Regions from separate parts of the Exiguobacterium sp. ZOR0005 genome, predicted to be linked through region 1. Evidence: predicted binding sites of a transcription regulator. Region 1 holds the regulator's gene; the other holds the start of a gene.

Region 1 (4,214 bases):
GATGAGCAAGTTCGGCTGTTCGAGCTTTAATTTCGCGAGCGTCAACCGGGCCCGCTCGCCGCCTGACAGCTCGTGGACGCGTTTCATGACGTCGTCGCCGCTGAAGAGGAACTGACCGAGCAGGCTGCGCACGTCTTGCTCGCGCATGAGCGGCCAGTCGTTCCAAATCTCGTCGATGACGCGGTTTTTATCGGACAGGTTCTGTTGCTCCTGGTCGTAATAGCCGATCTCGACGCCGGTGCCGTAACGGATGTCACCGGTGAGTGCCGGCTGTTGTTTCGTCAACACTTTCAAGAGCGTCGACTTGCCGACCCCGTTCGGGCCGACGAGGGCGACCGATTCGCCACGCTGCAATTGGAAGCGGAGGTTTTGAGCGATCGGTTCCTCATATCCGATGGCGAGGTCACTGCCGCTCAACACGTCGTTCCCGCTTTGGCGCTTGATCGTGAACGAGAGGACGGCACTGCGCTCGTCACCGTCCGGCGCGTCCATCCGGTCGACTTTCTCGAGACGTTTCCGGACGCTTTGGGCGCGTTTCGTCGTCGTCGCCCGGGCGATGTTCCGTTGGATGAAGTCTTGCATCTTGGCGATCTCTTCTTGCTGTGACTCGAACTGCTTCTTCTCTTGTTCGTAGATGGCTGCTTTTTGTTCAAGGTACTTCGTATAGTTCCCGACGAAGCGACGGCTCCGGTGGCGTGACAGCTCATAGACGACCGAGACGACCCGGTCGAGGAAGTAGCGGTCGTGGGAGACGATGAGGACGGCGCCTTTATAGCCGCTCAAGTACTTCTCGAGCCAGGCGAGCGTCTCGATGTCCAAATGGTTCGTCGGCTCATCCAAGATGAGGAGGTCCGGGCTTTGCAGAAGCATCTTCGCCAAGGCGAGACGGGTCCGCTGACCACCTGAGAGCGTGTCGATTTGACGTTCGAAGTCGTCCGGATAGAAGCGCATCCCGTGGAGGACGGAGCGAATCGTCGCTTCATATTGATAGCCGCCCCGGTCTTTGAACGTGTGCTGTTCCTCGTCATACGCGGCGAGGAGACGTTCATAGGCGTCCGCGTCGTTCAAGATGCGCTCCGAGCCCATGTCTTGCTCCATCCGCCGAAGCGTCTGTTCTTGTTCGATCAAATCGGAGAAGACGGTGAGCATCTCGTTCCAAATCGTCTCGTTCGATTCTAACCCTGAGTCTTGGGCGAGGTAACCGATCGTCACATCTTTCGGTTTCATGATGTCGCCTGAGTCATAGTTATATTCCCCGGCGATGACTTTGAGGAGCGTCGATTTGCCGGCGCCGTTTCGGCCGACGAGGGCGACGCGCTCCCCTTCTTGAATCTCAAGTTTGACGTTCTCTAAAATCGGCTCGACGCCGAATGATTTTGACAGGTTGTTGACTTGCAATAGGATCAAGTGAAAAAACCCCTTTCTCTGTATTTAGTATACTGTATTTTTTAGTCTTTTCAGGTATATTCGTTGAGTGCTTATGTGAATTCGTTTACAATCAAGGTGTATGAAATCAGATTCGTTTGAAACGCGTCGTAAAAAGGAGGCTCTTTCCGTTGAGTCAAAACGAACCAAAGATTCCGCAAGCGACAGCCAAACGGTTGCCACTATACTATCGATTTATCCAAAGCCTGCATTCGTCAGGCAAACAACGTGTCTCTTCTGCCGAACTGAGTGAGGCGGTCAAAGTCGATTCGGCGACGATTCGTCGCGACTTCTCTTACTTCGGTGCACTCGGTAAAAAGGGATATGGCTATAACGTGCAGTATCTGTTAGACTTTTTCCGAAAGACGTTAAACCAGGACGAAATCACGAACGTCGCCTTGGTCGGTGTCGGTCATCTCGGGACAGCTTTCGTCAACTATAACTTCCTTAAAAACAATAACACACATATCGTCGTCGGGTTCGACGCAGACGAGACAAAAGTCGGCACGACGATGTCCGGTGTCCCGATTCATCACGTCGATGAGATGGAACAGATCATGAAGCAAAACAAAATCGATGTCGCCATTCTCACGGTCCCGTCCGCATACGCGCAGTCGGTCGCCGATGATTTGGTCCGCTTTGGCATCAAAGGGATTTTGAACTTCACGCCGGCGCGTTTGACGGTGCCGGATACGGTCCGCGTCCATCATATCGACTTGTCGATCGAACTCCAGTCGCTCATTTACTTTATGCAACATTATCCATCTGCTGAGGGGGTCCATCAATAATGGAATTTCTATTATCATCACCCGTCGTCGGGATGCCGGGTGGCGTGAGTTTGCTCATCATCGCCATCATCGCGCTCATCATCTTCGGACCGAAGAAATTGCCTGAGTTCGGCCGTGCCGCCGGACAGACGCTCCGCGAGTTCAAAAATGCCACGAACGGCATGATGAAAGAGCATGACGAGAACGACAAGAAAGACTCTGAGAAGAAAGAACAGTAATCATGAACCATGAAACTGATCAAGAGCGGGCGCTGTCCGATCACTTGACAGAGCTGCGGAGACGACTGATGCTGTCGGCATTTGTCGTCTTTGCCTTCTTTTTGATCGCTTTGCCGAGTGTCAAATACGTGCTCGCCTATCTACAGGCGGACCTCGTCGAACGAGGACTAGAACTGAACGCCTTTGGGGTCGCGGACCCGCTCATGATTTACTTGAATTTGGCGCTCGTCATCGGTCTCGTCGCGGCCAGTCCGTTTCTACTGTATCAACTGTGGGCGTTCGTCGCACCTGGTCTGCATCCGAACGAGCGGAAAGGGACGCTCGCCTACATCCCGATCATCTTTATCTTGTTCCTCGTCGGTCTCGCGTTCGCCTATTATTGGCTGTTCCCGCTCGTCCTCGACATCTCGACAGATCTCGGGCAAGACCTCGGGCTGACGCAAATCATCGGAGCCTCGAACTACTTCACGTTCTTGTTGCAACTGACGATTCCGTTCGGTCTGTTGTTTCAGTTGCCGGTCGTGACGATGTTCTTGACGCGAATCGGCGTCGTGACACCGTATTTCCTGTCATCGATTCGAAAGTATGCCTATTTCGCCTTGTTCGTCGTCGCCGCGTTCATCACACCGCCGGACTTGACGTCGCACCTCATGGTGTCGCTGCCGCTCTTCTTCTTGTATGAGATCAGTTTATCGATCTCACGCATCACGTATCGGGGCGTACTTCGCCGGGAGAAAGAAGCGATGGTGAAAGAACAGATGGATTTGATGAAGCAAATGAATGAGAAGTGAGCATCGCGTTCTTGGACGCGGTGTTTTTTTGAACGAGTAAGTGTGACATCGCCGTGGTAAGATAAGGGGACCATCAACAAATCGGGGAGGATAGGTCATGTGGGAATACTACGGGGACGCGCTCATCGCGGTCGGCATCTTGACGACGGCGCTTCTCATCGGTGCGCTTCACTTTTTACGTTCGTCACATAAACGAAGACTGACGCTCCCGCTCCTGATCACGGGAGTCGGCTACACGCTGTTCCTCATCGGTCTCGTCTTCATCCGAGGCTGGGACGGGATGGGGTGGAGTTTGGTTGGATTTAGTCTATACGCCTTCGGGCTCATCATCTATATTTTCGTCGCCACGTACCTTTGGTTTCAACAGCGGCGACTCGAGTCGTGACCATCCTATCCTTAGGGTGGTCTTTTTGTGTCACAAGGCCTGTTCAAACTTTTGACATAATTACGTGAAAAACTGAGCATAGTCATTGTCAAACATCCTTGTGAAATAGTACACTAAGTTTAGAAATTAAATGTGACATTTATCACAATCATAAACTTGCCAACCACTCAAAGGAGAGACTACCATATGAAAATCGCAGTCATCGGATGTACACACGCAGGAACAGCAGCTGTCAAAGGACTACTTGCCAAGCATGACAATCTTGAGATCACCGTTTACGAGCGGAACGACAACGTCAGCTTCCTTTCGTGTGGGATTGCGCTCCACGTCGGCGGCGTCGTCCAACGGGCCGAGGAACTGTTTTACTCGTCACCTCGTGAACTTGAAGAGCTCGGTGCATTGATGCGCATGAAGCACGACGTGTTGAACATCGACACCGAGGCGAAGACGATTCACGCGAAAAATCTCGATACGGGGGAAGACGTGCATGACACGTACGACCGTTTGGTTGTGACGACAGGTTCATGGCCGATCGTCCCGACGCTCCCGGGCATCGAGATGGATGGCATCGAACTTTGTAAAAACTATGCGCACGCCCAGCGCATCA
Region 2 (4,214 bases), on a different contig from region 1:
TGCACTCTCAATCAAGTGCCAAATCGGAATCGTGTAAGCGAACGCGATCAAGACGAACGTCACGGTGATCCACAATTTCCAGTTCTCGAAGAAACGAGGTGTCTCCATCGCCGCCTCCTCTGTCTCGGCGAGCGGGAACTCTTCTTCCCCTTTCGGCGCGAGGAATGACAGGTTGAACATCGAATAGACAAAGATGAGGACGGAGATCAAGAGAATCGTCCCACCGATCGCCATTGCCATATGGTACGGGATCCATTCACGCGTGAGCGCGTCCGAGAAGTAAGTCGCCGGACCCGTTCGACGCGGGTTTCCTTGAAGGCCCGAGATGTGCATCGCGTACGACATGATCGCCATCCCGAACGCCCAAGTCCCTGCTTGGATCAAGCCGAGGCGATTCATCGCTTTCGTGAGCGTCCGGCCACGCAATACCGGCACAAGCCAGTACGCTGTCCCGAAGAACGTCAAGGCGACGGCCGTCCCGACCGTGATATGGAAGTGACCGGTGACCCAAAGCGTGTTGTGGACCATCGCGTTCAATTGGTGCGACGCGTTAATGATCCCACCGGCACCGGCCGGGATGAAGAACAACATGCCGACGAAAGGTGCAAGGAAACGGACATCCCCGTAAGGCATCTTCTTCACCCAACCGAACAGTCCGCGGGCACCGAGCGCCCGGCCTCGCAATTCAAACGTCGCGAACAGCGAGAACGCGGTCATGAACGAAGGGATGACGACGAGGAACGTCAAGATGACTTGGACGAACTTCCAGAACGGGTCGATGCCAGGTTCCGTCAACTGGTGGTGGAAACCGACAGGGAACGAGAACAACAAGAACAACAAGAACGCCATCCGGGCGAGAGCATCCGAGAAGATCTTACCGCCGATGACTTTCGGCACGACCGTATACCAGACGATGTAGGCCGGCATGAGCCAGAAGTAGACGAGCGGGTGGCCGAAGTACCAGAACAGCGTCCGTGACAACTCGATTCCGACCGTATCTTTCCACCCGAGTGAGAGCGGGAGCAGTTGGAACAAAATCGTCCCGGCGACGCCGAGTGTGGCGATGACCCAAAGCAGCATCGTCATGATGCTCATGAAGGCCGGAAGTGGCGGATGAACCCCAGGATTTTCCCGTTTGTAGTCCGCATACATCCGGAACATCGCGAACGCTGACAACCACGTTCCAACGACGAAGAGGACGAGACCGACATAGAAGATTGGGTCGGCCATGAGCGGCGCATAGAACGTATAGAGCACGGTCGCTTTATTAGCGAGCACCATGATCGTGACGAGCACGGCCCCGGCGATGATCATCCAGAAACCGAGCCAGGCGACGCGGGTCGGGAATGATTCGAACCGACCGAACGACTTGGCGAGGAGCGCATACAGGAGACCGATGATGAACATCGTCGTGAAGACGAGACCGAGCATGATGCCGTGGGCGGTCAAAAGTTGATAGTAGCCGAACACTTCCGGGATGATGCCGGTCCGGATAAGCGTTTGCATGAGCCCTGCCAGGGCACCAATCAAGACGGCGAGCACCGAAATGACGACGTGGGCGTAAGCGAGCCTTGCCTCTTTCACACCGATACTTGGCACCGGCACGCCCCGTTCCATTTCCCATTGTTTCAACTTTGAAGCGACGTCGTTCATGTTACTCCACCACCTTAATTTTAGTCGCCATCATATGATGGCCCGTACCGCAGTATTCATTACAAAGAATCAAGAACTCTCCCGTTTCTTTGAACGTATACGTGAGCGAGTTGATATGTCCCGGGACGACCATCATGTTGACGGGCGTACCGACGAGCTGAAAGCCGTGAACGACGTCAGGTGATGTAACGAGGAACGTCACTTTCGCACCTTTCGGGATCTCAACGTTTCCAGGCGTGAACGTGAACGCCTGGGCGACCATGACGAGTTCATACTCGTTGTCCCCGATTTTGTGAAGGCCAGGATTGTCGAACGGCGCCGTTTGATGTACTTTCGCCGGGTCGACCAGATCGGCGTCTGATGCCGGTTGGTTGCCGGCCGCAAAGGCCGATACACCGAGGACAGTCAAAAACACGGCCAATAAGATAATGCCAAACACTAACCAATATTTCTCAAGCTTATGAATATGCAACGTGAGCGACTCCTTTCGTTTCTGTTATCGTGTGACGAATAAATAAAAGACCGATGACCACATGGCGATGATGACGCCCGCGACGATCATGACTGATGTGAACGTTCCTTTCAAATCTGGTTCTTGTCCACCGTTCTTATCCACGTGAAGGACCCCTTTCGCTATAATTTCCATCTTCATTGTATGAGATTGAGCAGTTATTAATATGTGACTTTTATCACTTCAAAAGTGACAATCACATCATTTTTGCGTAGTTTACACACATAAAGTTCACAAATGATACATGCAGTCACACAAAAAAACCGTCTCACGAAGAGACGGTTGCGTTTCAGTTATAATCGGCAAATTCCAGCCGGACAGCCTTCACAGTGACATAACTCTTTTAGGAAATCGAGGTCGTGAATCTCGATCGTATTCGGAGCCGTCATCAAGACGCCATCTTTGCGCCATTGACTCATCAAACGATTGACCGTCTCCCGCGGGGCGCCGATCAGTTGACCGAGCTCACCATCGGACGGATGTCTCGGAATGATGATCGATTCGCCATCGTCGATACCGTGCATCGCAGCCATCCGGAGCAATGTCGAGGCGAGTGCGCCTGGCTTGCCGTAAAGGAGAAGATCGCGCACTTTCATCTCTGAATGTTTACGCATCATCGACGTCCACCGGATAATCTCACCAGCGAACCGGATATCCTGCTGCATGAGCGTCTCCAGCTCTTGTTTCGAGATGGTCCCGATGACACTCTCCTCGGTCGTCTCAATGCTATAGGAGCTTGGATATGATTCGACGATGTCGAACTCTCCGAAGAAATCATTCGACCCGAATAAGAACATGACGAGCGGATTGCCTTTTTTCGTGATCTTTGTAAATTTGACCGAACCACTCTTTATATAAAAGAATTTGTCACATTTCTCGCCTTCCCAACAGACGATGCTCGCTTTCGGATAAACTTGAGTCGTCATCATCTCGAGCAACAACTGTTTCGTCTCGTTTGAGAAGATAAAACTGTTCGGTTGCGTCTTTCCACATTTCGTCGACATCATTTCCTGCTCCCTCCATCGTTCATTCACTTGAATGTCTCGTACGTTCATTGTATGGGTTTATTATACAGGAGAAGATGCCGTTTCATCACAAAAGTATGTGACATTTCAAACAATCTTCTATCTTTTCTAGAAAAAAAGACTGCGGCGGGGCCACAGTCTCCATGCTTACCGGTACACGAGACGAATCAACTTCTCTGCCGCTTTAAAGTTCGGATAACGAAGCGGCAAATCATACTTCGTCGTGTTCCGTAAAATCGATTTGGCGTGGCTGAACGTCTCAAAACTGTAACGTCCGTGATAAGCACCCATTCCACTGTCGCCGACCCCGCCAAACGGCAAGTTCGGGTTCGTCAAATGCATGAGGACGTCGTTGACACAGCCGCCACCGAACGAGAGGTGTTTGAACGTCTTTTGTTCGATCTCTTTAGACTCAGTGAAGAGATAAAGGGCAAGCGGATGCGGCCGCGCCGATACGAACTCGATTGCTTCATCCAAATCTCGATACGTCAAGACCGGGAGAATCGGGCCGAAGATTTCATCTTTCATGACGTTTGCCGATTCATCAACATCCGTCATCACCGTCGGCGCAATCTTCAAATTGTCACGGTCGATCTCCCCGCCAAAGAAAATGTTTCCTTCTGCTAAGTAACCTGCCAGGCGGTCAAAATGGTTCGTGTTGACGATTCGCGTGAACCGTTTCGTGCCGACGCCGTTACCGAACATCGTGAACGCTTCTCGTTTGACTGCCTCAAGAAACTCGTCTCGGCGAGATTCATGGACGAGGACATAGTCCGGCGCGACACATGTCTGCCCGGCGTTCATCCATTTGCCCCACGCGATCCGTTTGGCTGCCACATCAATCACGGCGTCTTCATGGACGATGGCCGGGGATTTCCCTCCGAGTTCGAGCGTGACCGGTGTCAACTGCTTCGCCGCCGCCTCCATGACGACTTTTCCGACCCCGGTCGAACCGGTGAAGAAAATATGTCCCCACTTTTCAGCGAGCAGTGCCGTCGCCACGTCTTTATCGCCTTCAATGCTGA

Evidence for each region. The regulator Rex, encoded in region 1, represses fermentation and respiration genes when NADH is low (regulators of the CRP and FNR family bind a similar motif). The targets are predictions, from matches to a motif close to TTGTGAAATATTTCACAA.
Region 2: a site for Rex is predicted at 2,331-2,348, ahead of L971_RS15060 (cytochrome c oxidase subunit 2A). Genes of this name have one in related genera too.

Annotation. Positions count from the first base shown of each region.
Region 1 covers NZ_JTLB01000006.1:59,618-63,831, reverse strand. The annotation lists gene L971_RS02715 (ABC-F family ATP-binding cassette domain-containing protein) at 1-1,407, opposite strand, end outside; gene L971_RS02710 (redox-sensing transcriptional repressor Rex) at 1,557-2,213, shown strand; gene tatA (twin-arginine translocase TatA/TatE family subunit) at 2,213-2,431, shown strand; gene tatC (twin-arginine translocase subunit TatC) at 2,434-3,222, shown strand; gene L971_RS02695 (YesK family protein) at 3,320-3,607, shown strand; gene L971_RS02690 (FAD-dependent oxidoreductase) at 3,794-4,214, shown strand, end outside.
Region 2 covers NZ_JTLB01000022.1:9,512-13,725, forward strand. The annotation lists gene L971_RS08890 (b(o/a)3-type cytochrome-c oxidase subunit 1) at 1-1,653, opposite strand, end outside; gene L971_RS08895 (cytochrome c oxidase subunit II) at 1,655-2,125, opposite strand; gene L971_RS15060 (cytochrome c oxidase subunit 2A) at 2,150-2,269, opposite strand; gene L971_RS08900 (Crp/Fnr family transcriptional regulator) at 2,458-3,171, opposite strand; gene L971_RS08905 (aldehyde dehydrogenase) at 3,337-4,214, opposite strand, start outside.